One region of the Streptomyces sp. NPDC055099 genome, then DNA from elsewhere that is predicted to be linked to it. Evidence: riboswitches for the same ligand, from Rfam matches in the RefSeq annotation. Region 1 holds a riboswitch; each other region holds the start of a gene.
What was found. Region 1 has a riboswitch for cyclic di-AMP ahead of ACWFRU_RS14770 (NlpC/P60 family protein). Riboswitches for the same ligand answer to the same signal wherever they lie in the genome.

Region 1 (7,471 bases):
TGAACCGCTTGACGGCGTTGGCCGAGCGGGCCGCCATTCCGTACGCCTCGTCGACGCGCTTGAGTGCCTGCGGGAAGGAGATCTTCTCGCGCTGCGAGAGCGCGTCGATCATCGCCTCCGCGCGGTCGCCGATGCCCCTCTTGGGCACGTTCAGGATGCGCCGCAGCGGGACGGAGTCCTCCGGGTTGGCGAGCACGCGCAGATACGCGAGGACGTCCCGGACCTCCTTGCGCTCGTAGAAGCGGACGCCGCCGACGACCTTGTAGGGCAGGCCGACGCGGATGAAGATCTCTTCGAAGACACGTGACTGCGCGTTCGTCCGGTAGAAGATCGCGACGTCGCCCGCCTTCGCGTCGCCCGCGTCGGTGAGCCGGTCGATCTCGTCGGCGACGAACTGCGCCTCGTCGTGCTCGGTGTCGGCGACATAGCCGATGATGCCCGCGCCCGCGCCCGCGTTGGTCCACAGGTTCTTGGGGCGGCGGCTTTCGTTGCGCTCGATGACGGCGTTGGCGGCGGTCAGGATCGTCTGTGTGGAGCGGTAGTTCTGCTCCAGGAGGATCGTCGTCGCGTCCGGGTAGTCCTCCTCGAACTGGAGGATGTTGCGGATCGTGGCGCCACGGAAGGCGTAGATCGACTGGTCGGCGTCACCTACGACGCACAGCTCGGCCGGGTCGTCGCCCTCGCCTCCGGAGGGGCCCACCAGCTCGCGCACCAGGGCGTACTGCGCGTGGTTGGTGTCCTGGTACTCGTCGACCATCACGTGGCGGAAGCGGCGGCGGTAGTGCTCGGCGACGTCCGGGAACGCGCGGAACATGTGGACCGTCGTCATGATCAGGTCGTCGAAGTCGAGGGCGTTCGCCTCGCGCAGCCGCGACTGGTACATCGCGTACGCCTGGGCGAGCGTCTTCTCGAAGCCGTCGGCGGCCTGTCCTGCGAAGGTCTCCTCGTCGATCAGCTCGTTCTTCAGGTTCGAGATCTTGGCGCTGAAGGACTTCGGCGGGAACTTCTTCGGGTCGATGTCCAGGTCACGGCAGACCAGCGCCATGAGCCGCTTGGAGTCGGCGGCGTCGTAGATCGAGAAGGAGGAGGTGAAGCCGAGCTTCTTCGACTCGCGGCGCAGGATGCGGACGCACGCGCTGTGGAACGTCGACACCCACATCGCGTTGGCCCGCGGCCCGACGAGCTGCTCGACGCGCTCCTTCATCTCGCCCGCGGCCTTGTTCGTGAACGTGATTGCCAGGATCTGCCCCGGGTGCACGTGCCGCTCGGCCAGGAGATACGCGATGCGGTGCGTCAGGACCCGGGTCTTGCCGGAGCCCGCGCCCGCGACGATGAGCAGCGGGGAGTCCGCGTGCACGACGGCCGCGCGCTGGTTCTCGTTCAGCCCGTCGAGCAGGGCCGCCGGGTCGATCACGGGGCGCGGGGCGCCACCGCGGTAGTGCGCGTCCCGGGGTACGGGCGCGTCGAACTTCCCGTCGAACAGATCGTCCGGAACGGATTCCGGGGCGCTGTCCTCGGGCGGCGGCGGGGGCTCCTCCTCGGAAGCCCGCGAGGGCTTGAGGTCCGCCAGGAAGCTGTCATCAAAGAGGCTGCTCATCGCCTCCCGAGTCTAGGCGGCCCCACTGACAACCCGCCCCGGGTTCCGGCCACGTCCACCCGCACATGCCCCGCACACGCCCCGCCCGCGGCCCGTCACGTTCCGCGACGGCGCCGCGTGTCCGCGTCAAGAGCTTCGTAAAGTAACGAAAACGTATCGGGCATATCGAACATCAACCTTCACACGGAGCACACGAGTTGGCTACCGTGCTCCGCGGGCTGCTCGTACTCCCACCGGCGAACCCCGCCGGGAACGGGTGGCCTCCGCCGAGTTCGATCTCCTCGGAGCCGGGGACCCACCAAGAACTTGGGGTGAATCGGTCCCGTACGCGGTACGGGACCGTAGGGCAACCTTCCGGAATCACCCGCCCGAACCCGACAGCTAACCCGGTAGGCGGTCTACGGAAGGAGTCGCCTCCCTTGGCGTCGCACCGCAAGCCGCGGGCCCGCATCACCGGCCTACGCACCGCTCCGGCCCTCGGCATCACGACGGCAGCCCTCACCTCCGTGGCTCTCCTGTCACAGAGCGCGCAAGCGGCACCGTCAGCGCCCCAGAAGCCCAGCCTCGAAGAGGTGCAGAAGAAGGTCGACGACCTCTACCACCAGGCGGGCGTGGCCACCCAGAAGTACAACTCCGTCAAGGAGCGCACCGACAAGCAGCGCAAGAAGGTCGACACCCTTCTCGACGATGTGGCCAAGCGCACGGACAAGCTGAACGAGGCCCGCCGGCAGCTGGGCACGTTCGCCGCGGCCCAGTACCGCACCGGGGGCGTCTCCGAGACCGCCACGATGATGCTCGCCGACGACCCGCAGGGGTACTTCGACCAGAACCACCTGTCGGACCGGCTGACCGCACGCCAGAAGAAGGCGGTCGACGACTACCAGACGCAGCAGGCCTCGGCGACGAAGCAGCGCACGAAGGCCGCCAAGAGCCTGGAGACGCTGAGCGACTCGCGGGACGACCTGCGGACGAGCAAGCAGACCGTCCAGAAGAAGCTGGGCGCGGCGCGCACGCTGCTCTCGGAGCTGACGGCCGAGGAGAAGGCACGCCTCGCGGCGATCGAGAAGAAGAAGGAAGAAGAGGCCAAGCGCAAGGCCGCCGAGCTGGCGCGCAAGCAGGAGGCCGAGGCGGAGGCCAAGCGCAAGGCGGCGGAAGAGGCGGCGGCCAAGGAGCGCGAGAAGGAGACTCCGGACTCGGGCACGGACACGGGTTCCGGCACCGACACGGGCTCCGGCTCCGGCTCCGACGGCACGGACAGTGGCTACGCGACGAAGGCCGCGAAGGTGATCAACTTCGCCGAGGCGCAGATCGGCAAGCCGTACGTGTGGGGCGCGACCGGGCCCGACTCCTACGACTGCTCCGGGCTCACCCAGGACGCGTGGAAGGCCGCGGGGATCTCCCTGCCGCGTACGACGTGGGACCAGGTGAAGGTCGGCACGACCGTGAAGACGGCCGACGCCAAGCCCGGCGACCTGGTGTTCTTCTACGACGACATCAGCCACGTCGGGATCTACATCGGCGACGGCAAGATGATCCACGCGCCGAAGCCGGGGACGAACGTCCGCGTGGAGTCGATCTACTACATGCCGATCCACAGTGTGGTGCGGCCCGCCTGAGCACTCGCCCAGGAGCCCATCACGCGCGCGTGGCCCGCATTCCCGGGGGGATTGCGGGCCACGCGCGCGTAGTGGGCCGGTCGGATCCGCGGACTCAGGTCCACAGCACCGCGATGAAGATGTTCGCGACGGTCAGCAGGCCGACGGCGCCGAACATCCCCTTGTCCACCTGCTCGTCGTCCCGTTTCACGTAGACCAGCGCGAGGATCACGATCAGGACGGCCATCTTGATGCCGATCTTGACGTTGTTGACGGGGTTGTCGTCCGCCTGGTTGAGGCCCACCAGGACCACGCCCGTGACGAGCATCGTGAGCGCGCCGTGCAGCATCGCGGGGACGAAGCGGGCCGTGCCCTGGCCCATCTGCTTCATCTGGGTGAGGAAACCGCCCAGGAGGGAGGCGATGCCGATGATGTGCAGGCCGACGAAGAGATGGGTGAGAACGTCCATGGTTCCGGAGCCTAGCCGGGGCCGTATCACCCCTCCGTAGCCAGGTGGCCCCCGAGCGCCGCATCGGTCACGTGCGCCTCCGAAGACTGCCGGTTCGGCGGATCACGCGGTCACTTGAGGTCACCGGACGCCACAGTCGCGTCAGTTGCGCACAATCCGTCACCAACCCGTGACGGTCAGGTTTAGCGTCCTTCGTCAGGTGACCGGCTCCCCACCGCCGCCCGGACCCGGGGCGGCAGTCGGTTACCACCGCCGAGAATCCGGCGGCGGCCCGCTCCCCCTGTGCGGGCCGTCGCCGGAACCTTAAGGAGCCCCCCTTCGTGGCAGCGCACCGCAAGCCGAAACAGCGCTCGCTCAGTGGCCATACGGCCCGTACCGCCGCCACCATCGTCCTCGCGGGAGCCGCCACGGCCACCGCGTTCGACGGCACGGGACATGCGGATCCACGGCTCAGCCCGGCCGAGGTGAAGTCCAGAGTCGACGCGCTCTACCGCGAGGCCGAGATCGCCACCGAGAAGTACAACGGAGCCAAGGAGAAGGCCGAGGGCGCCGAGAAGTCCCTGGGCGAGCTGCGTGACGAGGCGGCCCGGAAGACGGAGAAGCTCAATTCGGCGCGTGAAGGGCTCGGTTCGATCGCCGCCGCGCAGTACCGCAGCGGCGGCATCGACCCCGCCGTCCAGCTCGCGCTCTCCTCCGATCCCGACCAGTATCTGGAGCGCGCCGCGATCGCCGACCGCGCCGACAGTCGTCAGGCGGCGGCCGTCACCGGTGTGCGGAACCAGCTCCGGGAGATCGATCAGCTGCGCACCGAGGCCGACGAAACCCTCGCGCACCTCACGTCCCGCCAGGCGGAGCTGAAGAAGCACAAGAAGACGGTCACCGGAAAGCTCGGCGCGGCCAAGCGGCTCCTGTCACAGCTCACCGGCGACCAGCGCGCGGAGCTCGCGGGCGAGGACAGGGCATCGCGTGACGCGGGCCGTGACGGCCTCCGGGGCGCCCCGGGCAAGGCACCCAACTCCCGCGCCTCGGCGGCCGTCTCGTACGCCTACAAGGCTCTCGGCAGCCCCTACGTGTGGGGAGCCACCGGCCCCGACGCCTTCGACTGCTCGGGGCTCACCCAGGCCGCCTACCGGGCGGCTGGCGTCGGCCTGCCGCGCACGACGTACGCGCAGATCGCCGCGGGCGAGCGCGTCTCGCGCTCCCAACTCCAGCCCGGAGACCTGGTCTTCTTCTACCAGGGCATCAGCCATGTGGGCCTCTACGTGGGCAACGGCCAGATGATCCACGCCCCGAACCCCAGCGCGCCGGTCCGCCTCGCACCGATCAGCCAGATGCCGTTCGCGGGGGCGACGCGAGTGGCGTGAGGGGCGGGAGAGGGACGCGGGAGGGGCACGGGAGGGGCACGGGAGATGCTTCAGGGCGTCCCGCGAGACCGTGCGGGCCCGCAGGTACTGTCAGGGCCATGACCCGCCGTACGCTGCCGCCGCCCCCGCCACCTGCCCATCTGCGCACCTGGCCGGACCGGAACGCGCTGCTGTACGACCGCGGCATGGCCCTGGAAGACCTGCGCCGACGAAGCCTGGGCGTGCACCGCCTCCTGCTGCTCTGGCTGCTGGCGCTCGGCTGCCTCATCGGCTGGTCGCTCCTGGCAGTGCCGCTCGAAATGATCGAGGACCACGATCCGATGGCCTTCGTGATGGGTCCGGTCTGCGCGGTCCTGGGCCTCGGGGCCCTCGCCCCCTCCGTCGTGGGCGTCGTCTTCGGCATCCGCAACGACCGGAAGCTCCGCGAACTCACCGACAGCTGGCTGGCGTTGGACAGCAATCCGGCATCGGACGCCGCTCTGCGCTCCCCCGGGCTCAGCCTCTGCTGGCTCCTCTCGTCCCTCACCGTGTGCGCGCTCAGTCTCTGGGCGTCCTTCGCCTCCGCCGCCTACGCCGAGCCCGGCAGGGACTCGTACAGCGATGTCGTGCTCGGCATGGGAGCGGGCCTCATCGTGTGGCTGACGGGCCTCATCGGCATCACCAAGGCGGTCGGCCACTACCGCTGGGCGATACGGAAGTTGGGCCCCACCCCGGTGGCGAGCGGCGCGCACCGCTGAGCCGGGGCCGGGTCCCGGCCGTCGGCCGGGCAGGCCCGTGGGTCAGACCAGCCGCCGCGCCGTCGCCCACCGCGTCAGCTCATGCCGGTTGGACAGCTGGAGCTTCCTCAGCACCGCCGACACATGTGACTCGACCGTCTTGACGGAGATGAACAGCTGCTTGGCGATCTCCTTGTACGCGTACCCCCGCGCGATGAGCCGCAGCACCTCCCGCTCGCGCTGCGTCAGGCGGTCCAAGTCCTCGTCCACCGGGGGCGCGTCGGTCGACGCGAAGGCGTCGAGGACGAACCCGGCCAGGCGCGGCGAGAACACCGCGTCGCCGTCCTGCACCCGGAAGATGGAGTCGACCAGGTCGGTGCCGGTGATCGTCTTGGTGACATAACCGCGGGCACCCCCACGGATGACTCCGATGACATCCTCCGCGGCGTCCGACACGGACAGCGCGAGGAACCGCACGGGGCTCTCGGCGTCGGACATCAACGGCGCACAGCGCCGCAGCACTTCGACGCCGCCGCCGCCCGGAAGGTGCACGTCCAGGAGCACGACCTCGGGGCGCGCCGTCGTGATCACCGTGACCGCCTGGTCGACGTCCGCGGCCTCTCCGACCACCTCGACACCGGTGATCGCGGTCCTCCCGATCTCCGCCTGGACGCCCGTGCGGAACATCCGGTGGTCGTCGACGAGGACGACGCGCGCGCGGCGGCCCTCCGGGGCACCGCCCGCGGCACCACCGGTCGCTTCGGCCGCGTCGGCCGTCGCGTCGGCGTGCTGAGCCGACTCGGCCGCACCCTCTGATCCGCCCCTGGGCTCCACGGGCTCGCTCGCGTCGCTCATGTCGTCGCCGTCCTCTCCATCTCCAGCTCGACTTCCGTGCCGCCCCCCGGCACCGCGCGCAGCCGCGCCGTGCCGCCGTTGCGCTGCATACGGCCGATGATCGATTCTCGTACGCCCATGCGGTCGTCCGGCACGGAATCCAGATCGAAGCCGGGGCCACGGTCCCGGACGGACACGAACACCGTCTCTCCCTCGACTTCGGCGAAGACCTGCACCGCGCCGCCCTCGCCACCGTACTTTGCGGCGTTCACCATTGCTTCCCGCGCGGCCTGGGTCTGCGCCGTAAGGCGTTCGTCCAGCGGGCAGTCGCCGACTATGACGACTTCGATGGGGACGCCGTGCTTGTCCTCCACCTCCGCGGCATCGCGCCGGACCGCTTCGGCGAGGGTGTCGGGCTCGTCCGCCTCGTCCTTGCCCGTGCCCTCGGGTTTGTAGAGCCATTGCCGCAGGTCGCGCTCCTGGGCGCGGGCCAGCCGGCGCACCTCCGAGGCGTTCTCGGCGTTGCGCTGGATCAGGGTCAGGGTGTGCAGGACCGAGTCATGCACATGGGCGGCGACCTCCGCACGCTCCTGGGCGCGGATACGCATCAGCCGCTCCTCGGAGAGGTCCTGCATCATGCGCACGAGATAGGGGCCGGCGAGCAGCGCGACGCCGACAAGCACGGCGAGCGCGGCCTGCAGCACGGAGCTGAGGTGCGAGGTGGAGCCCTGCAGCACGACGATGCCGGAGACACCGGCGCCGACCAGCAGCACTCCGGCCCCCGCGCGGGCGATGGTCAGGGTGCGCCTGCGGCGGCCGACGGCCATCCAGCGGGCCCGGCGGGCGTTGTCGGCCTGCCGCCAGACCAGGGCGACACCGGCGGCGACGAGCAGGGT
Region 2 (7,471 bases), on a different contig from region 1:
GCCGGGCAGGTCCTCGGCGTTGGACGAGGAGCGCACCACCAGGCGTCGGTGTGTGGCCGCGATGGCGGTGAATGCCTGGTCGATCTGCCGGGTGACCGACTCGGGGACGGGTGTGTTGCGGATCAAGTGCTGGAGTTGCAGGCAGAGCGAGTCCAGGACGTCGGTGGCGTCGAGTTCGAGTGCCATCTTGAGCTTGCCGATGCCCTGTTGGAGGGCGGGCGAGGAGGCCAGGAAATGCTGCTGGAGCGCGAAGGGGAGCGCGACTCCTTCCGGGGCGTCGACGGTGGTGGCCACGAAGTCGGCCGCCGCCGTGTGGAGTTCGGCCGTGGAGGGTGTGCTGAGGCCCAGCCGCGCCCCGAGGTGCGCGTAGAGGCTTTCGCGCGGCGGGCGGGGCCGGCCGTAGAAGGCGGTCAGGTCGGCCGTGCGGCTGTCGAGTACGTGGTGCAGTTCGCCGAGGTTGGCCGCTTTGGTGCCGTAGCGGTCGCGGTCCGCGCTGCGGAGCCGGTGCAGGGCGAGGACGGGGGCGTCTTCGAGCAGGGGCGGCTGGAGGCGTATGCGCTGCTGGTGCCAGGCCGGTGCCCGCAGGGCCGGCTCGTGATCGAGCCGCTCCAGGAGGATCTCGTCCTCGCGCACGCGGTAGCGGACCCACGCGCCGTCGAGCTGGTCCTTGTCGACGAGCTGTCGCAGGTCGCGCACGATCGCGTTGGGTATGCCCCAGCCGGAGGCAAGCACATTGGTGTGCGAAAGCGGGGTGATCGGCGCGGTGTTGAGGAATCCCGCCACCCGGGGCACGTCGTCCGGCAGGCAGGGCATGGCCACGATGTCCGCCCAGCCGAGACCTGCCTCCGCCGCCGCGTACTCCTCGTGCGTACGGAAGTACCGCAGTCGCCCGGTGGCCTCGCCGGGGTTGAGCGGAGTGCGGGTGCGGGAGCCGAAGAGCTCGTGGCTCAGGATGCGGGGTACGCGCTGTTCACTGATCGCCGCGAGTTCCTCCTCCTGGCCGTGGTTGGCGGGCTTGAGGAGTACCGGGAGCCTGCCGTCGACGCGTTCACGCACGAACTCGTAGAAGTGGGCGAGCAGTTCGCCGTGCATGGTGTCGGCCTCGGTCGTCTCCAGGACGAGGAAGGTGCGTTCGCGGCCGTCCGTTTCCTGCTCGGTGTGCAGGGACAGCACGCCGAGCAGGAAACGGCGCTCGGGGTCCATGTAGACGGAGGCGTTGAAGGCGTCCAACTCGGCGTCCAGCGCTTCGAGTTCCATGCCCAGGACGCGGGTGGCGATGTAGTTGACGTGGAAGGGGTGCGCGGTCGTGTCGAGCAGGTGCCAGGTGTTCTCGGCGCGGTCGACGACGACCTTGAGGTAGGGGTGGCCGGCCAGGACGCCCGAGAGCGTGCGGAAGAGCGGCAGGGAGAGGTTCTCGCCGATGACCGTGCGGTCCGTGGCCGGCTCGGCGGGGCCGGTGAACATCTGGGCGGTCATCGGACGACCTCCTCGGGCTGCGCGGCGGGCAGGACCCGGGGCAGGGCGTCCACCAGGGTCTCGAAGTCCCGCAGGACCGTCCGCGGGTCGGTGGCGGACAGCAGGCACAGCGCCGCCATGGTGTTGGCGCCCGCGGCCGGGTCGTACACCGGCACGAGGGTGCCGTCGGTGAGCGAGCTCTCGGCGACCACCGACAGTTCGCTGCCGTGGCTCAGGGGCACGTCCGCCGCGACGGCGGTGAAGTCCCAGACCTTGCGGTCCTGCCAGGCCTCGCCCTTGGAGTCGACCGCGAGGACGACGAGGGAGCCCGCGGCGCCGTTCGCCTGTGCGGGAGTGAGGGCGTGCCGGGGCCACTCGACCGGGCGGCCAAGAAGGTGGTCGACGAGCATGCCCACGAGGTCGAGCCCGAAGACCTCCTCGATCTGCGGCACCGTCATCGCGCCGCCGAACCGGGCGGCCGTCTCGATCAGCCACATGCGGCCGTCCGCACCGAGCTTGATCTCGGTGTGGGTACCGCAGTCACGCAGTCCGAGAGCGTCGACGGACGCTCGGGCGAGGGCCACGATCCGGTCCTGGGCGTCCTGGGACAGCAGGGCGGGCGTGATGCCCGCGCGCTCGGTGAACGGCTCGACGGTGGGCATACGGCCGCTGAGGCAGATCGGGCGGAACACGCCGTCCGCCACCACGCCCTCGACGCTGACGTAGTCACCCCAGCCGGGCTCGTCGAACCAGTCCGAAGCGGTGCCGCTCACGATCTGCTCGACGACGAAGTCCGCCTCAGCCTCGGCCACATGGAGTTCCGCGTATCCCAACTGAGCGGATTCGGCCATCACTTCGCGTGACCGGCGCCACGCGGCGGATGCCTCGTGCGGGGAGCGGATGATCTGGTGCGCGGTGGATCCCGCGCTCCAGGCCGCCTTGAGGAGGAGCGGGAAGGGCAGGTCGCGGGCCGCTTGGTGCAGATCCGACTCGGTGGCGACCGGACGGAACTCCGGTTGCGGCAGGCCGTGTTCGTGCCAGGTGCGACGCATCAGCCGCTTGTCGCGTGCCAGCGCGGCGGCGCTGCCCGCCCCCGCCAGACCCAGCGCCCGGCAGGCCTCGGCGACGGCCACGACCGCGTACTCGGAGAAGGTGAGCACCGCGTGCGCGCCCACGGCTTCGGCCCGCGAGACGATCAGGGACACCAGGTCGGCGCTGCGCGCGTCGGCGGGCGTCACGACGGAGGCGCACAGCCGCTCGGCCGTCTCCGACACGGCGGGAGGCAGTGCGCTGAGCGCCAGCAGGTGCACTTCCGCCCTGGCGGCCGTCCGTGTGAGGACGTGACCGAGCGGCGGGCCACCCTTGGCATGCACTAACAGCACCTTGCTCACTGAAGTTCCCTCTCCATTCGTCCGGTTGAGGCATGACGTCGTACGGATCGGTGACGCGCGTAGAACACGCGGGGCCACCGGGACGTACGTTGCGGGGCGTGTTCACCCGCACACTCAAGGGGACCAGGCGACAGACGGCCGAAGCGCCGACGGGGACGTCTGCCGTTCAGGCAAATGCCTGAGTGCCGCGGTCGCACGCGGCGTCCGGGCGGCCCTCGTCCCGCCCGATTCGGCCGAGAAACCGAGCATGCGCGAGATCGACACGGGATACGCATCGCTTTGTGACTGTGCGTCAACCAGTGGAATACGGACGGAGATACCGCTGTGAACGACTCCAATCTCAAGGCACTGCTTGAACACCTGCCCGCGTTCTGGTGGGAGGTGGACCAGCCGTGGCAGGTCCTGGAGAGGGGAGGCGGCGCCTTCGCCGACACCGGGACAGCGCAGCGCTTCCTGGAGCGCATGCACGAGGAACTCTCGGCCCCGGGGCATCCACCGGAGGAGGTCAGCTGGCAGGCGCAGTTCGACGGACGCACCTTCGACGTGAGCTGGCCCCTGGACGAGTCGCGCGCCCACAGCCGTACGCGCGGTCTCGCGGTGGAGGTCGACGCGCACGCACCACACCGGTACGCCGCCTTCGCCGACCTCGTCGACCTTGCCCCGGCCGCCGCCTTCATCCGGGACCGCGCGGGACGCTACCTGTGGGCCAACCATGCCTACGCGCACCTCTACGGCACCACGCCGAGGGAACTCACCGGCAGATACATCGAAGACTTCGACGCCCCCGCCGAGGCCGCCCAGTTCCGCGCCCTGGACCAGGAGATCCTCAGCCGGGGCACTCCGGTGCGGCACACCCTCGGCTATCGCCGCCCGGACGGCAGCGTCGGCCAGGCAGCCGGGCACCGCTTCCCCGTGCGGGAGGACGCGGAGACCTGCGTAGCCGGGATCTACGTGGACATCACCGACCACCTCCGCGCCATGGTCCAGCGCCAGGAGGCGGAGGAGAACCTGCAGGCGCTGCGCGACCACAGCGGACTGCCCTGCGCGCTGCTCTCGGCCAACGGGCGGGTGATCGAGGCGAGTTCGGCGGCCGCCGAACTCTTTCACCTCGGCCTTCCCGACTTGGTGGGCCGTCGCGCGCACACGCTGCTCGCCCCCGCCCCCGCCCCCGACCTCGATCGGCTGCACCGCAGATGGAACGGTCTGATAGCCCGCCGCACCAGACGGGTGGAGACGTCCGCCGTGCTCGTCGACGCCCGGGGGCGGCAACGCCGTGCGCAGCTCCACCTGACGACGGTCGGCCATTCGGCTGCCCATGCCCGGCACGTCTGGGCTGTCGTCACGCATCAGAGCCTGGCCCACGAGGCCCATCCCTCGCTCACCGCCGCGCAGATCCGCATCCTCTCCCTCCTGGCGGAGGGCAGCAGCAACAGTGACATCGCCGCCTCGCTGCGGCTGTCCCGGCAGACGGTCGACTACCACCTGAGCCGCCTGCGGCAACTTCTGGACGCCACCACGCGCCCCGCCCTGGTCGCCCGGGCGTACGTCCTCGGCATCCTCGCCCCGCGCGCCTGGCCCCCGCGTTCGGCGACGGCGGCCCATCCGCTCAGCTCCGTCTGACGGACGGAATCCGAGATCCGGGAGCCAACGCCGCGAAATTGCCCGGCATCTGACGTGAACAAATCTTTTCCGATGGCCAGTGGCGGCTGCCAGCATGGAAGGTCGGACGAGAAGTCCGTCGACAATGGGGGGGCCGTTCATGTCATTTGTCAGGCTCTTTTCACTCCATGGCGGTCGGCAATGACGCGGCGGTCGCCTGCGCGACGGCGCCGGCGACGCCCGACCAAAAGGCAGCAGCGGCAACAAGCGCGACTTGTGGCGCTTCTTGCCGGTGCCGCCGTGGCGCTCACACTGGTTGCCCCTATTGTCAACTGGCTTCTCGTGCACTGGTGGTTACTGATCGCTTTCGCCGTCGCGGCCGCGTCGGCGGGCCTTGGGCTCTTGCATCATCGACGCCAACGGGCATTGTGGGCCGACGTCAGGCGCCGGCAACTGCGCTATGCGATGTCACGGTTGGACGCATTGCATCACCGCGAGTTCGAGTACGCGGTACGCGACTTGATGCGCCGCGACGGCTGTATGGACGCCCGGCAGACGGGCGGCACGGGTGACAACGGGGCGGACGTGGTCGCCACCGACCCGATGGGCCGCAGGTGGGTCATTCAGTGCAAGCACCGCAGGAACGGAGCACAGGGTTCGCCGGTCGGCACACCCGACCTGCAGCGCGTCAACGGGACGGCCCGCCAGCTCCACGGCGCGGACATCGTGGTAATGGTGACCAACGGACGCTTCTCCCAGCGGTGCGCTCCCCTGGCCCGGCAGCTGCACATGCACCTGGTGGACCGCGCCACGCTCGCCAACTGGGCGGCAGGAGCACGGCCGTTGTGGGAATTGCTGCCCAATATCCCGCCCCCGCCTCGCTTTATGCCCACGAACTGAGCCCCTATATCAGGTTCGCCATGAGGCGTCAGCACCGGGTCCCACCGAAAGCGATGCCCGTTTTGACATGAAAAATAGGGATCGCATTATGTCCGCTTTTGCGAATAAGGCAACTTCTGACCCCACTTGGCCTTGCGCTGCAGTGGAATGAGTCACACCCGCAGATCGGGGCCTCAAGGGCCGCTCGGCGCATTTTCGTTTCCCGCAAACAAAGTTGAGGCTATTTGATCAATGAGGGCGCGGGCAGCGGACTCCGAGAATGGGCCTCGCGCATTCCCCGAGTGAATTCCGGCCTTGTTCTGTCCGGGCATTCTCGCCTAACGTCACCGTCAATCCGGATGGAACGCCGAATCCTGCCGCTGTCCGGAAACCCTTCCCGTACTCACTCACTTACGCACGGCAGGAGCGGGGGACCCAGGTAAGCCGCCGATCCGGATTCCGGAACGGCTAGGGGTGAAGTCGCATTCACAGTGCGACCGGACATCTCCCGTCCGAACCCGACAGCTCACCTCGTAGGCGACGGAGAGGAATTCGTCATGCCTGCAAAGGGTAAGCACCGCCGCCCCAAGTCCACCGCGCTCAGCCGGGGCATCGCCGCGGCAGGCACGGGCGGCGCCGTGCTCGTCCTCCCGGTGATCGGCGCGACCGCCGCCAGTGCGGCGCAGCCCGCCGCGGCCGCCAAGCCCGCCGCCGCCCCCAAGACCTACGTCGTCGCGGCGGGCGACTCTCTCGCCAAGATCGCCCGAGAGCACTCGGTCAGCGGCGGCTGGAAGAAGCTGTACGAGGACAACCGCAGCGTTCTGGGTGCCGACCCGAAGCTGATCCACCCCGGCCTCAAGATCACCATCGGGCAGAAGGCCCCGGCGGACGACGCGGCCGCCTCCAAGGCGTCCGACCAGCGGGCCGACCGCTCCGAGCGCTCGAGCGCGGCCAAGCCCGCCGTCGCCCCGGCGAAGAAGACGTACGCCAACAACCTCGACGGCTGGATCAAGGAGTCGCTCGACGTCATGGCCCAGCACGGCATCCCCGGCACCTACGAGGGCATCCACCGCAACGTCATGCGCGAGTCCTCCGGCAACCCGCTGGCCATCAACAACTGGGACGTCAACGCCGCCGCGGGCACCCCGTCCAAGGGGCTCCTGCAGGTCATCGGCCCGACCTTCGACGCCTACCACGTGCCCGGCACCTCGCTGGACAGCTACGACCCGGTCGCCAACATCACCGCCGCCTGCAACTACGCGGCCGACCGGTACGGCTCGATCGACAACGTGAACGGCCCCTACTAGGGAATACCGGCCTCCACCACCCTGAGCCCCGGCACGCACCGCGTGCCGGGGCTCAGGGCTGTCGGAACCTCCCGGAAGGGGCCCTCGAATTGGCATGCACCCGTCTATTCACCGACGGGTGCATGCCCATAAGGTGAGCGACCTTCGCGTTCCTGGGGGGTCTCATGAACGGTCTCCGTCGTCTCAGTGGTCGCACTGGTCTCCGTGGTCACCATGGTCTCCGTGCGGCCATCATCGGCCTTGTCATCGCGTGCACCGCCGCCGTATCACCTGTCGCGGTCGTATCCCCGGCCGTGGCCGTGCCCTCCGCCGAGGCCGACAGGCCGGGCGTGACGCCGAGCTGGTCGGCGCTGCCGGTGCCCGCGGCCGCACCGCCCGTGACCGTGTCCGACCTCGCCGCCCGCGGCCCGGGCGAGGCCTGGGCCACCGGGAACGAGCACACCACCGACTGGGTGCGGCCGATGCTGTACCGGTGGGACGGCGCGGCGTGGAGCCGGGACAGGAGCTTCCCCGGCGCCGAGGCGTCGGGCTGGCTCGGCGAGGTGCAGTTCGTCGGCAAGGAAACATGGATCATGCACAACCGCGACGGAGCGGGCGAGATCCTGCGCCGGTCGGCGGAAGGATCGGATGGGTCGGGAGAGTGGAGCACGGTCCCTCTGCCGCAGACCATGTGGGTCTACCAGGACTTCGCCGCCGTGCCCGGTGCCGCGTGGGTGGTCGGTGAGGACGACACCGGGCTGAAGGTCCTGCACTACGACGGCTCCGGCTGGACCACACAGTCCACCCCCGAGGGCGTGCTGTACCTGATGGGGATCACCGCGCGCACGGCCACCGACGCCT
Region 3 (7,471 bases), on a different contig from region 1:
GTCGGCGCGGACAGCGGCCAGTTCGGCGAGCGCGGGCGGGTCGCTGCGGATGTGCCGCTCCGTGAGGCGCACGCAGCCGATGTCGACGGAGCGGGCGGCGCGGACGGTGTCGTCGCCGACGACGAACTCCGTGGAGCCGCCGCCGATGTCGACGACGAGGTAGGGCTTGGCGAGGTGGTCGCTGCCCGTCAGCTCCTTCGTCGCCCCCGTGAAGGAGAACTCGGCCTCCTGGTCACCGCTGATGACCTCCGGCTCGACACCGAGGATGTCCAGGACCCCGCGTACGAAGTCGTCGCGGTTCTCGGCGTCGCGGGAGGCGGAGGTCGCCACGAAACGGACGCGCTCGGCGCCGTGGGCCTTGATGACCTCGGCGTACTCGCGGCACGCCGCGAAGGTCCGCTCCAGGGCCTCCGGGGCCAGGCGGCCCGTCTTGTCCACGCCCTGGCCGAGGCGGACGATCGTCATCCTGCGGTCCAGGTCGACGAGTTCACCGGTCAGCGGGTCGGCGTCCGCCACAAGGAGGCGGATGGAGTTGGTGCCGCAGTCGATCGCGGCGACGCGGGTCATGCGCTCTCCCCCGCGGGCTCGCCCTCCGCGAGGGACACGCACGCCCCCTTGCGCCACCACTCCGGGAGCATCGCGATCGCCTCGTCGCCCAGCGGGTTCACGCCGGGGCCCGCGGCCAGGGAGTGGCCGACCAGGACGTGCAGGCACTTCACGCGGTCCGGCATGCCGCCCGCGCTCGGGAAGCCCTCCAGGACCTCGATGGCGTCACGGCGCGCGATGTAGTCCTCGTGCGCCTTGCGGTAGGCGGCAGCGAGGTCGGGGTCCGTCTTCAGCCGCTCCGACATCTCCTTCATGACGCCGTTGGCCTCAAGGGTGCCGATCGCGGACGCGGCCCGCGGGCACGTCAGGTAGTACGTCGTCGGGAACGGCGTCCCGTCGGGCAGGCGCGGCGCCGTCTCGACGACGTCCGGCTGTCCGCAGGGGCAGCGGTGGGCGATGGCCCGCAGGCCGCGCGGCGGGCGGCCGAGCTGCTGCTTGAATGCCTCGACGTCGGCGTCGGTGGGCTCGGTGCGCGGGGTGGTCGGCGGGGGCGTTTCCATGCCTGTCTTTCGATCGGTTCCGTAGAGGTTCTGTTGAGCCGGACGACGGGTGCGTCGGGCTCAGTCGTCGTCGGCCGGGCGGTCCGCCTTGTCGACGCCGTCCCAGACGTTCGAGTACCAGGGCCTGGCGGCGGCGCCCTGGTCGGTGCGCTGCTTCTTCGCCGCCTCGGGGTCGATCACCGTGTACCCGGTCTCGCCCGGCATCACATAGTGCAGCCGGTCCCGGATGCGCTGCTCCGCGTACGCGTCGTCACGCCAGCGGGCCTTCTCGTCCTTCAGCCTCTCGACGTGCTCGCGGCGCTCGGCCTGCTCCTTGCGCTGGTCGGCGATCTCCGCGCGCTGGGAGACGTACTGCCTTATCGGGTAGGCGAGGGCGACGACCAGCGAGCACAGCACGAGCGCGAGGAGCGCGGCGCGTCCCGTGAGCCGGGAACGGCGCGCCTGGCGCTTGGTCTGGGAGCGGTAGACACGCTCCGCGGTCTGCTCGCCGAGCAGCCGCAGCCTGGTCGCGGTGGAGAACCGGTCGCGGTCCTTCACGGCCATGTGTGCCGCCTCCCCGATACGTACGAACGTCCCCGCACACGGTACGGGACCGAGTACGGGGACGTACGTATCTACTCAGCGGAGCCGGAGCTTGCCGTTGTTCAGCCCTTGAAGCGGGGGAACGCCGAACGACCGGCGTACACCGCGGCGTCGTCCAGGATCTCCTCGATGCGCAGGAGCTGGTTGTACTTGGCGACGCGCTCGGAGCGGGCCGGGGCGCCGGTCTTGATCTGGCCGCAGTTGGTGGCGACGGCGAGGTCGGCGATGGTGACGTCCTCGGTCTCGCCGGAGCGGTGCGACATCATGCACTTGAAGCCGCTGCGCTGCGCCATCTCGACGGCGTCCAGGGTCTCGGTCAGCGAGCCGATCTGGTTGACCTTCACCAGGAGGGCGTTGGCCGACTTCTCCTCGATGCCGCGGGCGAGGCGCTCGGGGTTGGTGACGAACAGGTCGTCGCCGACGAGCTGGACCTTGTCGCCGAGCTTCTCGGTGATGACGTTCCAGCCGGCCCAGTCGTCCTCGAACAGCGGGTCCTCGATGGAGACGAGCGGGTACGAGGCGACGAGCTCCTCGTAGTACTCGGTCATCTCGGCGGCCGAGCGGGACTTGCCCTCGAAGTCGTACGAGCCGTCCTTGTAGAACTCGGACGCGGCGACGTCGAGCGCGAGCGCGATCTGCTCGCCGGGGACGTAGCCGGCCTGCTTGATGGCCTCAAGGATGAGGTCGAGCGCGGCGCGGTTGGAGTCCAGGTTCGGGGCGAAGCCGCCCTCGTCGCCCAGGCCGGTGGACAGGCCCTTGTCCTTCAGGACCTTCTTCAGCGTGTGGTAGACCTCGGTGCCCCAGCGCAGGGCCTCGGAGAACGACTCGGCGCCGATCGGCGCGATCATGAACTCCTGGATGTCGACGTTCGAGTCGGCGTGCGACCCGCCGTTCAGGATGTTCATCATCGGAACGGGCAGCAGGTGCGCGTTCGGGCCGCCGAGGTAGCGGAAGAGCGGGAGGTCGGAGGCCTCCGACGCGGCGTGCGCGACGGCGAGCGAGACGCCGAGGATGGCGTTGGCGCCGAGCGAGCCCTTGTTGTCGGTGGCGTCGAGGTCGAACATCGCCTGGTCGATCAGGCGCTGCTCGGTGGCGTCGTACCCGACGAGCTCCGGGCCGATCTGCTCGATGACGGCGAGGACGGCCTTCTCGACGCCCTTGCCCTGGTAACGGTTGGGGTCACCGTCACGGAGTTCGATGGCCTCGAAAGCACCGGTGGACGCACCGGACGGAACGGCGGCACGACCCGTGCTGCCGTCGTCGAGGCCGACCTCGACCTCGACCGTGGGGTTGCCTCGGGAGTCCAGGATTTCCCGGGCTACGACGACGTCGATGGACGGCACGAGCATCTCCTTCTGGGATGTGACGCGGGTACGCGAGGCGTTGGCCTCGCGGACACGAGCCTAACCGGCTCCCGGACAAGAGCCAGCCGAGCGCCCGTCCTGTGGACAAACCGAGAGCAAAAAGTTTCCGAACGGAACAAACATACCCCGCCCCGGTGCGTACGGGGGATACGCGCACCGGGGCGGGGTGGACCCGAGGGGACGGGGGTGGGGAGGCAGCTACCGCTTAGCTGAGGTGGAGCTGCTGGCCCGGGAAGATCATGTCGGCGTTCTCGATGATGTCGCCGTTGAGCTTGTACACCTTGTGCCAGCCGCCCTTGACGTCCTCCGCCTTGGCGATCTTGGAGAGGGTGTCACCCTTCTTGACCTTGTACTCGCCGTCGCCCTTCTTGACCGTCTGGCCGGTCGGGGTCTCGACGGTCTTCTTGGACTCGGCCTTCGGGGCGGCCTCCGCCTTCGGAGCGGCTTGCTGCGGCTGCTCGGTCTGCGGCGTGGGCTGGCTCTTGGGCTGCTCCTGGGTCTGCTGCGGGGCGCTCTCCTGCGCACCGCCACCCTCGTTGGAGGCGCTCGAGAGGCCGACGCCGCAGCTCGGCCAGGCACCCTTGCCCTGACCCGCGAGGACCTTCTCGCCGATCTCTATCTGCTGGGCCTTGGAGGCCTTGTCGGCGGTGGGCGCGTACTTCGTGCCGCCGTACGCGGCCCAGGTGGACGCCGAGAACTGCAGGCCGCCCGTGTAGCCGTTGCCGGTGTTGATCGACCAGTTGCCGCCCGACTCGCACTGGGCGACGGCGTCCCACTCGGAGTTCGTGGCGGCGGAGGCCTGGCCGGCCGCCATCAGCGGGGCCGCGACCGCGACACCGGTGACGCCGGCGAGCGTGGCGACACGGGTGGCCTTGGACGGGCGGCGGTGCTTGCCCTTGCTGGAAAACAGCATGAGTGATCCCCTCACCGACGCCTGCGAGGTGAGCTGTCGGGTTCGGGCCGATGAAGTTGCCCGGCCGCACTTCCTGAGTGCGACTTAACCCCTAGCCGTTCCCGTCCGTCTCCCCGCCTCGCTCTCGCGAGACGTTCAACGGCCGGGCCCGGCGCAAACCTTGGGTCCCCCGCTCCTGCCTACGGCGCTTACGCGACGACTGTTCCCGAACGGCCGTTGGCAGGACTCGGCGTACCGACCGGCGGGGCCCGCTGTGGCGAGCGGTCACGACCGTAGACATGCGATCGCCCGAATTTCAAAGACGATCAGGGCTTCTGAGACCCATGTCTCACTTGCGCCAATTGGGACATCAAGCGCAAAGCGACTCGCCAACTACCCCTACTTTTCGCCCAAATCGAGGCTCTGACCGGGAAGGATGAGGTCGGGGTCGGAGCCGACCGACTTCTCGTTCTCGGCGTACAGCTCGGTCCACCCGCCCTTCACGTCCAAGTCGTCGGCGATGAGCGAGAGACTGTCCCCGGAACGGACCGTGTACGTCCCGTCGGAGACGTCGTGCTCGCGCTCGTCGCCGCGCGAGGCGTGCCGGCCCGAACCCTCGCGGGCGGAGCCCTCGGACGCCTCGTCGTCGGCGCTGCCGCCGCGGTGACGGCCCTCGCCCTCGCCCGTGGAGGGCGAGGGGGCGGGCGAAGTGGCCTCGTCGCGCCCGGACTTGTCCGGGTCGCCGGACTTGGTCGAGTCACCGGGCCCGGCCGACTCGTCCGAGTCACCCGAGCCGTCCGAGTCACCCGACTTGCCCGACTCGTCGTGATTCTTGTCTCGTGACGCGTCGTCGGCGTCCGGCTTCCCGGACGGCTCGGCGCTGCCCGAGGGGTCGGCCGACTCGCTCGGCGACGCGTCCGGCTCGCCCGACCCGCCGGGCTTCGACGACTCGCCGGAACCGGTCGATTCCGACGGCTCGTCAGAAGGAATGGTCGTGATCGGCGCGCCCGGGTCGACGTCGGCGGCGGCACCGCCCTCGGTGAGACCGGCGATCGGCGCGCAGCTCGGCCAGGCGTCGGGCCCCTGGTCGTCGAGGACCTTCTCGGCCACGGAGATCTGCTGGGACCGGCTCGCCTGGTCGGCGCTCGGCGCGAAGTCGAGGCCGCCGTACTCCTCCCAGGTCTGCTGCGAGAGCTGGAGCCCGCCGTAGTAGCCGTTGCCCGCGTCCGCGCTCCAGGAACCGCCGCTCTCGCACTCCGCGAGCTTGTCCCATGTGGCGGTGTCCGCCGCGCTCGCGCTGGTGGCGCCGAGCAGCGGGATCGCGATGGCCGATCCCGCCACTCCTGCCGCGACGATCAGGGCCGGGGCCTGGCGGGGGCGTCGGTGACGACCATTGCCGGAGAGCATGCGGTTGCCTTTCGCGTGACTGGAGCGACGACTGCGGCACGGGATGCCGAGTCGTCGGTGAACGTAGCGGCAGTCGAACGCTTGTCACAAGTCGATGCAGCGGAGATCACGTGAAAGTCACAGTCTTGACGGTCCGTCAGCTAAACATCGTTTCAGGGGTCGATTATTTGCTCTTCTGTGCGGGTGTGAACTCCACGGGAAGCGTGCGCAGTCCCCGCATGATGAGCCCGCCACGCCATCTCAAATCACCAGGTTCCGCCGCCAGGCGCAGGTCAGGGAGGCGCCGCAGGAGGGTCGCGAGGGCGGCCTGTCCTTCGAGCCTGGCCAGCGGTGCGCCGAGACAGTAATGAATGCCATGGCCGTAGCCGAGGTGCTGGTTGTCGCGGCGGGACAGGTCGAGCGTGTCCGGCCGGTCGAATCGCGCGGGGTCGCGATCGGCGGCGGCGAGGACCACGAGGACGGGGTCGCCGGCGGCGATGTCCTCCCCTCCGACGGTCAGCGGCTCGGTGGCGTACCGCCAGGTGGCGAGTTCGACGGGACCGTCGAAGCGGAGGAGTTCCTCGAGCCCTGTCTCCAGGAGCCCGGTGTCGCCGTTCCCGAGCGATTCCTGGAGCCGCTCACGCTGCTCGGAGTGGGTGAGGAGGGCGTACGTGCCGTTGCCGATGAGATTGACGGTGGTCTCGAACCCGGCGAAGAGAAGGATGAACGCCATCGCGGCGGCCTCGTTCTCGGTGAGGTGCTCGCCGTGGTCGGAGGCGCGGATGAGCCCGGAGATGAGGTCGTCGCCGGGTTCGAGGCGCTTGCGGTGGATCAGCTCGGCGAGGTAGCCGCGCATCTTCTTCACGGACCGGGCGACTCCGCCCCTCGGCCCGCCCCCGTGCCGGATCATCATCCCCGCCCAGTCGCGGAAGTCGTCCTGGTCCTCGCGGGGCACCCCGAGCAGGTCGCAGATCGCGTAGATGGGGAGCGGGAAGGCGAAGTCGTGGATGAGGTCGGCCTCCCCCTTCTCCGCGAACTGGTCGATGAGGTGGTCGGTCAGTTCCTGGACGCGGGGCGCGAACTCGGCGACGCGGCGGGGAGTGAAGGCCTTCGAGACGAGGCGGCGCAGGCGGGTGTGGTCCGGCGGGTCGATGTTGAGCAGATGCGTCATGAGGTTCGCGCTGCGCTCGCCGGGGATGCCGGTCTTGCCCTTCGCGTGCGCGGGCTCGCCGTGATGGGCCGGGTTCTTGCTGAGCCGCTGGTCGGCGAGTGCCTGCTTGGCGTCGCCGTACCGGGTCACCAGCCACGCGTCCACACCACTGGGCAGCCGCGTCTTGCGCACGGGCGCGTGCTCGCGGAGCCAGGCGTAGGCGGGGTAGGGGTCGGTGGCGAACTCCCATGTGAAGAGTTCAGGCCCCTGGGCCTCGGGCACGGGGGTGTGCGCCCCTGCGGGGCAGGCTGCGGGGGTGTCCCCGGCGGGGGCGGGCGGCTGGTCTTGCATGGGACGACGTTATCCGCCGCCGTCATCACCGGCTCCGCCGAGCTCGTCCTCAATCGCCGGACGGGCTGATCAGTCCCTCGCCTCGCTCGGTGGGCGGCCTCTACATCACTCGCCGGACAGGCTGGAACTCCCCTGTGTCCCGGGCCCGCCCTCCGCCGCAAGCACCGCGTCCCGGTAAGCCCGTGCCGCCGCTCGCAGGGCCGCCTCCGGGTCGATTCCCTCCCTCTCCGCGCGCAGCGCCAGCGCCAGGAGTTCGTAGCCGATGCCCTCGCCCGCCGGGACCGGGACCTCCAGGCCCGCCGTCCGTGCCCGGGAGGCCAGCTTGGCCGTGAGGGCCAGGCCCGGCTGGCCGAGGGGGATGCCCTCCGTCAGCGATGAGCGCTGCTTCTCCTCCGCCTTCGTGCGGAGCCAGTGCGCCTTGACGTCCTCGGGGGTGTCCGCCGCGTCGTCGCCGAAGACGTGCGGGTGGCGGTGGATGAGCTTCTCGACGATCGTGCCCGCCACGTCGTCCACGGAGAAGGGGGATTCCTCGTCCTCCTCCGCGATACGGGAGTGGAAGACCACCTGGAGCAGGACGTCGCCGAGTTCCTCGCGCAGCTCGTCCCTGTCGCCCTCCTCGATCGCCTCGACCAGTTCGTAC
Region 4 (7,471 bases), on a different contig from region 1:
CCGCCCGTGAGTACGCCCCACACGCCGGCGCCGATGAGCGCGGCATGTGGGGCGTGCTTCGGTACGTCCAGGAGCCGCAGGAGCTGCAGGAGCCGCAGGAGCCCCAAGGCGAGTGATTACGCCGGGCCCGCCACCGCCGCCACCGGCTTCGCCAGAGAGACGCCCGAGCCGTCGCGGCGCGGGTCGATCTCCGGCAGCTCCGCCGGCAGGCCGCTGCGCTGGGCCGCCAGCGGTGGCGTCGGGCCCGCCCACGCGAAGCTCAGGCAGTCCTCGCCCTTCAGGAAGCGCTGGACGCGTACGCCACCCGTGGCGCGGCCCTTGCGGGGGTACTGGTCGAACGGCGTCACCTTCGCCGTCGTCTGCACCGAGTCGTCGAGCGTGCCACGCGAGCCCGCCACCGTGAAGACCACGGCGTCCACGGCCGGGTCCACCGCCACGAAGGAGATGACCTTGACGCCGTCCGCGAGCTTGATGCCCGTCATGCCGCCCGCGGGACGGCCCTGCGGGCGCACCTGCGAGGCCTGGTAGCGCAGCAGCTGCGCGTCGTCCGTGATGAAGACGAGGTCTTCCTCGCCCGTGCGCAGCTCGGCCGCGCCGACGATCCGGTCACCGTCCCTGAGGGTGATGACCTCCAACTCCTCCTTGTTCGCGGGGTAGTCCGGGACCACGCGTTTGACCACGCCCTGTTCCGTGCCGAGGGCCAGGCCCGGTGAGGACTCGTCCAGGGTCATCAGGCAGATCAGCTTCTCGTCCGCCTCCAGGGTGAGCAGCTCCGAGATGGGCGCGCCTCCGGAGAGGTTCGGCGCCGAGTGCGTCTCCGGGAGCTGTGGGAGGTCCACCACGGAGAGGCGCAGCAGGCGTCCGGCAGAGGTCACCGCGCCCACCTCGCCCCGCGCGGTCGCGGGCACGGCGGAGACGATCACGTCGTGCTTGACGCGCTTGGTCTCGCTCTCGGCGAAGGGCTCGCCGTTGGCCGTACGGGCCAGGAGGCCGGTCGAGGAGAGGAGCACGCGGCAGGGGTCGTCCGCCACCTGCAGCGAGACGGTGGGGGCCGGGGTGCCCGCGGACTCCAGGAGGACCGTGCGCCGGTCCGTGCCGAACTTCTTCGCCACGGCGGCCAGTTCGGCGGAGACCAGCTTGCGCAGCTCGGCGTCCGACTCCAGGATGCGGGTCAGCTCGTCGATCTCGGCGTTGAGCTTGTCGCGCTCGGACTCCAGCTCGATGCGGTCGAACTTGGTGAGGCGGCGCAGCGGCGTGTCGAGGATGTACTGCGTCTGGACCTCGCTCAGCGAGAAGCGCTCCATCAGGCGCTCCTTGGCCTGCGCGGAGTTCTCGCTGGAGCGGATGAGGCGGATGACCTCGTCGATGTCCAGGAGGGCGACCAGAAGGCCCTCGACCAGGTGGAGCCTGGCCTGCTTCTTGCCGCGGCGGAACTCGCTGCGGCGGCGCACGACGTTGAAGCGGTGGTCGAGATAGACCTCGAGCAGTTCCTTCAGGCCGAGCGTGAGGGGCTGGCCGTCCACCAGGGCCACGTTGTTGATGCCGAAGGACTCCTCCATCGGCGTCAGCTTGTAGAGCTGCTCCAGGACGGCCTCCGGGACGAAGCCGTTCTTGATCTCGATGACCAGGCGCAGGCCGTGCGAGCGGTCCGTGAGGTCCTTGACGTCGGCGATGCCCTGCAGCTTCTTGGAGCCGACCAGGTCCTTGATCTTCGAGATGACCTTCTCGGGGCCCACGGAGAAGGGAAGTTCGGTGACGACCAGGCCCTTGCGGCGTGCGGTCACGTTCTCGACGGCCACCGTCGCGCGGATCTTGAAGGTGCCGCGCCCTGATTCGTACGCGTCCTTGACCCCGGTCAGGCCGACGATGCGGCCGCCCGTGGGCAGGTCGGGGCCCGGCACGAAACGCATCAGCGTCTCCAGGTCGGCCCCGGGGTGCTTGATCAGGTGGCGGGCGGCGGCGATGACCTCGCCGAGGTTGTGCGGCGGCATGTTCGTCGCCATGCCGACGGCGATGCCCGAAGCACCGTTCACCAGGAGGTTCGGGTAGGCCGCCGGGAGGGTGACCGGTTCCTGCTCCTGGCCGTCGTAGTTCGACTCGAAGTCGACCGTGTTCTCGTCGATCGACTCCGTCATCAAGGACGTCGCGTCGGCCATCTTGCACTCGGTGTACCGCATGGCGGCCGGCGGGTCGTCGTTGCCGAGGGAGCCGAAGTTTCCGTGGCCGTCCACCAGCGGCAGGCGCATGGAGAAGGGCTGGGCCATGCGCACCAGGGCGTCGTAGATCGACGCGTCGCCGTGCGGGTGCAACTTACCCATGACCTCGCCGACGACGCGGGCGCACTTCACATAGCCGCGGTCGGGGCGCAGGCCCATCTCGTTCATCTGGTAGACGATGCGGCGGTGCACCGGCTTCATGCCGTCGCGGGCGTCCGGCAGGGCGCGCGAGTAGATGACCGAATACGCGTACTCGAGGAAGGAGCCCTGCATCTCGTCGACGACGTCGATGTCGAGGATCTTCTCCTCGAACGAGTCATCGGGCGGCGGGGTCTTCGTGCTGCGGCGGGCCATCGCTGCTGCGGCTCCTTCAGGGTGTCTGCCAGGGCATCAAAGGGATCTGACGCCGACCATTGTGGACTGTCCCACTGACAACGCCGACCACGACCCGGACTTCGGGGCCGACTACGCCGAGCGCGGAGCGGGAACTTCACAGGTTGTCGGCACGCTTGCATACAGTGTCAGGACTGGCAGAATTTCCAGCTTTTCGCGATCGAAGGGACGTACATGCCCATGGGTCACACGGCCACAGCCGAGGCCGGCTCCGGCGGCCTGACAGCGACCGAGCACCGGCTGGCCAACGGCCTGCGCGTGGTGCTCTCCGAGGATCACCTGACCCCGGTCGCCGCGGTCTGCCTCTGGTACGACGTCGGTTCACGCCATGAGGTCAAGGGGCGTACGGGCCTCGCGCACCTCTTCGAGCACCTCATGTTCCAGGGCTCGAAGCAGGTGCAGGGCAACGGCCACTTCGAGCTGGTGCAGGGCGCGGGCGGTTCGCTCAACGGCACCACGAGCTTCGAGCGCACGAACTATTTCGAGACCATGCCCACCCACCAGCTCGAGCTGGCCCTGTGGCTGGAAGCCGACCGCATGGGCTCGCTGCTCTCCGCGCTCGACGAAGAATCCATGGAGAACCAGCGCGACGTCGTCAAGAACGAGCGCCGCCAGCGCTACGACAACGTTCCGTACGGCACGGCGTTCGAGAAGCTGACCGCCCTCTCGTACCCCGAGGGCCACCCCTACCACCACACTCCGATCGGCTCCATGGCCGACCTGGACGCGGCGACGCTGGAGGACGCGCGGGCGTTCTTCCGTACCTACTACGCGCCCAACAACGCGGTCCTGTCGATCGTCGGCGACATCGACCCGGAGCAGACCCTCGCCTGGGTCGAGAAGTACTTCGGGTCCATCCCCTCGCACGACGGCAAGCAGCCGCCGCGTGACGGCTCGCTGCCGGACATCATCGGCAAGGAGCTGCGCGAGGTCGTCGAGGAAGAGGTCCCCGCCCGCGCCCTGATGGCCGCCTACCGCCTCCCGGAGGACGGCACGCGCGCGTGCGACGCGGCCGACCTGGCGCTGACGGTCCTCGGCAGCGGCGAGTCCTCCCGGCTCTACAACCGCCTCGTGCGCCGCGACCGCACCGCCGTGGCGGCGGGGTTCGGCCTGCTGCGACTCGCCGGCGCCCCCTCGCTCGGCTGGCTCGACGTGAAGACGTCCGGCGACGTCGAGGTGCCCGTCATCGAGGCCGCCGTCGACGAGGAGCTCGCCCGCTTCGCGGAAGAGGGCCCCACCGAGGAGGAGATGGAGCGCGCCCAGGCACAGCTGGAGCGCGAGTGGCTCGACCGCCTCTCCACGGTGGCGGGCCGCGCGGACGAACTCTGCCGCTACGCCGTCCTGTTCGGCGACCCGCAGCTCGCCCTCACCGCCGTCGGCCGCGTCCTGGACGTCACCGCGGAAGAGGTCAGGGAGGCCGCGGCGGCCCGCCTGCGCCCCGACAACCGCGCGGTGCTCGTGTACGAACCCGTAGCGGACACAGCGGGCGCTGAAGCCACCGACGAGGACGAAGAGGAGGCGGCGAAGTGACCGAGGCCGCAACGATGCAGTTCCACCCGCAGCCCCAGGCGGGCGAGGCACGGCCGTGGGCCTTCCCCGCGCCCGAGCGCGCCACCCTGGACAACGGCCTCACGGTGCTGCGCTGCCACCGGCCCGGCCAGCAGGTCGTCGCGGTGGAGGTCCACCTGGAGGCGCCGCTCGACGCCGAGCCCGCCGGCCTCGACGGCGTCGCCACGATCATGGCGAGAGCCTTCAACGAAGGTACGGACAAGCACTCCGCCGAGGACTTCGCCGCCGAACTCGACCGCTGCGGCGCCACCATGGACGCGCACGCCGACCACCCCGGCGTACGCGTCTCGCTCGAAGTCCCGGTCTCCCGCCTCCCGAAGGCGCTCGGCCTGCTCTCCGACGCCCTGCGCGCCCCCGCCTTCGCGGACAGCGAGATCGAGCGCCTCGTGCGCAACCGCCTGGACGAGATCCCGCACGAGGCCGCGAACCCGGGGCGCCGCGCCGCCAAGGAGCTGTCCCGGCAGCTCTTCCCGGCGACCTCCCGCATGTCGCGCCCCCGTCAGGGCACCGAGGAGACGGTCACGGCCATCGACTCGGCGGCGGTGCGCACCTTCTACGAGAAGCACGTGCGTCCCGCCACGGCGACCGCCGTCATCGTGGGCGACCTGACCGGCGTCGACCTGGACGCCGTCCTCGCCGACACCGTCGGCGCCTGGACGGGCGGCACCGCCGAGCCGCGTCCGGTGCCCCCGGTGACCGCGGACGACACCGGGCGTGTCGTCATCGTGGACCGCCCCGGAGCCGTCCAGACACAGCTGCTCATCGGCCGCGTGGGACCGGACCGCCACGACCGTGTCTGGCCCGCGCAGGTGCTCGGCACGTACTGCCTCGGCGGCACCCTCACCTCACGCCTGGACCGCGTCCTGCGCGAGGAGAAGGGATACACCTACGGCGTACGGTCGTTCGCCCAGGTCCTGCGTTCCGCACCGGACGGCACCGGCGCCGCGATGCTCGCCATCAGCGGCTCCGTGGACACTGAGTCCACGGGCCCGGCGCTCGACGACCTGTGGAAGGTCCTGCGCACCCTCGCGGCCGACGGCCTCACGGACGCCGAGCGCGATGTCGCCGTGCAGAACCTGGTGGGCGTGGCCCCGCTCAAGTACGAGATGGCGGCGTCCGTCGCGGCCACGCTCGCCGACCAGGTCGAGCAGCACCTGCCGGACGACTTCCAGGCCCAGCTCTACCGCCAGTTGGCCGCGACCGGCACCGTGGAGGCCACTGCCGCCGTCGTGAGCGCCTTCCCGGTGGACCGTCTGGTGACGGTGCTCGTCGGTGACGCCGCGCAGATCGAGGAGCCCGTCAGGGCGCTCGGCATCGGTGAAGTGAGTGTGGTCACGGGGTGACCGCGAGCTGAGTCACAGTCAGGACATATCGGGACCCCAGTGGCTGAGATTTACCACTGGGGTTCTCATATGTCCGAATTGCTATGGAGGTTACGTGTCTGACCTGTGGCGTGCGCTACAAAAGCTCTGATCCGTTTGTCGTTTGAAAGACGGCCCGCTTAGCGTCATCCCGGCTGTTCGTCATGCAGTAGTCGCACCCGCGGCACCGGACAGTCATCGCCGAGTCCCCGTACGGCGCGAGCCAGGGGAGCCGGGGACCCACATGTCCCCTTGGGGTGAATCGGGAACCTTGCCGTCAGGTGAGGGACTCGTAGGAGACCTTCCTGCTCCGAACCCGTCAGCTAACCCGGTAGGCGAGAAGGAAGGAAAGGATCAGCCGCTTCATGGCGTTCACCCGTGCCACCGGGAAGCACCGTCGCCCGAGCCGCCTCACGCGTACGACCGCGAACGTGGCGGGCGTCGCAGCCCTCACCACCACCGGTGTCATCGGAGGCCTGGCCGCTCCGGCGCTCGCCGCCGACGACGCGGCGGCCCTCGAGCACACCGGCCTGACCCAGGCCGTCTCCGTCGGCGACTCGCTCGCCGAGAGCATCGACGCGCAGGCCGCCGCCCAGCAGCAGGCCGCCGACGCCGCCGCCGCGGCCAAGAAGGCCGAAGAGGCCGCCAAGAAGAAGGCCGAAGAGGCGAAGCGCAAGGCCGAGGCCGAGGCGAAGGCCAAGGCCAAGAAGGAGCGCGAGGCCAAGGAGCGTGCCGCTCGCGAGGCCGAGCGCAAGCGCCTCAACACCTACGTCTCCCCGATCTCCGGCTCGTACGTCTCCACGGGCTACCAGACCGGCGGCGCCATGTGGTCCTCCGGCAGCCACACCGGCGTGGACTTCCACGCCGCCTCCGGCACCCCCGTCCACGCGGTCGGCTCCGGCACCGTCGTCGAGGCCGGCTGGGGCGGCGCCTACGGCAACAACGTGGTCATCAAGATGAACGACGGCACGTACACCCAGTACGGCCACATGTCGTCCCTCGGTGTCACGGTCGGCCAGGCGGTCACTCCGGGCCAGCAGATAGGCCTCTCCGGCTCCACCGGCAACTCCAGCGGCCCGCACCTGCACTTCGAGGCCCGCACCGGCGCGGACTACGGCACGGACATCGACCCCGTCTCGTACCTCCGCTCGCACGGCGTCAACGTCTGATCCCGGCGGACGAAGGCGGACGCGCGAAGCGCCACTGATTCACCGAAAGCCCCGGCTCGTCGAGAGCCGGGGCTTTCGCCGTTCCCGTATCTCCTTTGGCCAAAAGTATCCCTGGATTTCGGCCTGCCGTCGGAAATTCGGCCGTCCTGCAATAGAGTCGCAGAACAGGCGTCGATCGACCGCGTTTCGCGGGGATTAAGGCGGAGGTCAGTCATGCGCATTCCCGCGCACTCGGTATGCACGGCCATCCGGGACGACATCGTCTCCGGTGTCTACGAACGGGGTGGCCGGCTCACCGAGGAACTGCTCGCGCGCCGCTACGGAGTCTCCCGCGTCCCGGTGCGCGAAGCCCTGCGCACCCTTGAGGCCGAGGGCTTCGTCGTCACGCGCCGGCACGCGGGCGCGTGCGTCGCGGAGCCCACCGAGCAGGAGGCCGCCGACCTCCTTGAGATCCGCGCGCTCCTGGAGCCCCTGGGCGCGGCCCGCGCCGCCCAGCGCCGCACGGAGGCGCACCTGAAGGTCCTGCGCGGTCTCGTCAGGCTCGGCCAGGAGCGGTCGAGGCGCGGCCAGAGCGAGGATCTGCGCTCCCTGGGCGGCTGGTTCCACGAGACGCTCGCCCAGGCGTCCGGCAGCCCGGGCCTCACGGCGCTGCTCACGCAGCTCCGGCACAAGATCGCATGGATGTACGTGGTCGAGCCGACGGAGGCTCCCGCCGAGGCCTGGGCCGAGCACGCCGCGATCGTCGACGCGGTCGCTCGCGGGG

Region 2: it holds a riboswitch for cyclic di-AMP, as region 1 does, so the genes downstream of both, ACWFRU_RS05575 (LysM peptidoglycan-binding domain-containing protein) here and ACWFRU_RS14770 (NlpC/P60 family protein) in region 1, are expected to answer to the same signal.
Region 3: it holds a riboswitch for cyclic di-AMP, as region 1 does, so the genes downstream of both, ACWFRU_RS35260 (transglycosylase family protein) here and ACWFRU_RS14770 (NlpC/P60 family protein) in region 1, are expected to answer to the same signal.
Region 4: it holds a riboswitch for cyclic di-AMP, as region 1 does, so the genes downstream of both, ACWFRU_RS08545 (M23 family metallopeptidase) here and ACWFRU_RS14770 (NlpC/P60 family protein) in region 1, are expected to answer to the same signal.

What each region holds. Positions count from the first base shown of each region.
Region 1 is NZ_JBSGUA010000005.1:64,807-72,277, reverse strand. Features, by position in the region: gene pcrA (DNA helicase PcrA) at 1-1,597, opposite strand, end outside; cyclic di-AMP (ydaO/yuaA leader) riboswitch at 1,852-2,008, shown strand; gene ACWFRU_RS14770 (NlpC/P60 family protein) at 2,017-3,213, shown strand; gene ACWFRU_RS14765 (hypothetical protein) at 3,308-3,661, opposite strand; gene ACWFRU_RS14760 (NlpC/P60 family protein) at 3,982-5,025, shown strand; gene ACWFRU_RS14755 (hypothetical protein) at 5,124-5,762, shown strand; gene ACWFRU_RS14750 (LuxR C-terminal-related transcriptional regulator) at 5,805-6,596, opposite strand; gene ACWFRU_RS14745 (PspC domain-containing protein) at 6,593-7,471, opposite strand, start outside.
Region 2 is NZ_JBSGUA010000002.1:265,110-272,580, forward strand. Features, by position in the region: gene ACWFRU_RS05555 (PEP/pyruvate-binding domain-containing protein) at 1-1,476, opposite strand, end outside; gene ACWFRU_RS05560 (ATP-grasp domain-containing protein) at 1,473-2,828, opposite strand; gene ACWFRU_RS05565 (PAS domain S-box protein) at 3,171-4,466, shown strand; gene ACWFRU_RS05570 (restriction endonuclease) at 4,920-5,345, shown strand; cyclic di-AMP (ydaO/yuaA leader) riboswitch at 5,723-5,879, shown strand; gene ACWFRU_RS05575 (LysM peptidoglycan-binding domain-containing protein) at 5,882-6,631, shown strand; gene ACWFRU_RS05580 (hypothetical protein) at 6,796-7,471, shown strand, end outside.
Region 3 is NZ_JBSGUA010000019.1:26,013-33,483, reverse strand. Features, by position in the region: gene ACWFRU_RS35280 (Ppx/GppA phosphatase family protein) at 1-567, opposite strand, end outside; gene ACWFRU_RS35275 (DUF501 domain-containing protein) at 564-1,106, opposite strand; gene ACWFRU_RS35270 (FtsB family cell division protein) at 1,167-1,649, opposite strand; gene eno (phosphopyruvate hydratase) at 1,751-3,031, opposite strand; gene ACWFRU_RS35260 (transglycosylase family protein) at 3,258-3,965, opposite strand; cyclic di-AMP (ydaO/yuaA leader) riboswitch at 3,969-4,162, opposite strand; gene ACWFRU_RS35255 (transglycosylase family protein) at 4,344-5,351, opposite strand; gene ACWFRU_RS35250 (cytochrome P450 family protein) at 5,515-6,831, opposite strand; gene ACWFRU_RS35245 (nucleoside triphosphate pyrophosphohydrolase) at 6,937-7,471, opposite strand, start outside.
Region 4 is NZ_JBSGUA010000003.1:115,223-122,693, forward strand. Features, by position in the region: gene ACWFRU_RS08525 (CobW family GTP-binding protein) at 1-116, shown strand, start outside; gene ACWFRU_RS08530 (DNA gyrase/topoisomerase IV subunit A) at 117-2,570, opposite strand; gene ACWFRU_RS08535 (M16 family metallopeptidase) at 2,784-4,139, shown strand; gene ACWFRU_RS08540 (M16 family metallopeptidase) at 4,136-5,521, shown strand; cyclic di-AMP (ydaO/yuaA leader) riboswitch at 5,729-5,892, shown strand; gene ACWFRU_RS08545 (M23 family metallopeptidase) at 5,905-6,708, shown strand; gene ACWFRU_RS08550 (GntR family transcriptional regulator) at 6,922-7,471, shown strand, end outside.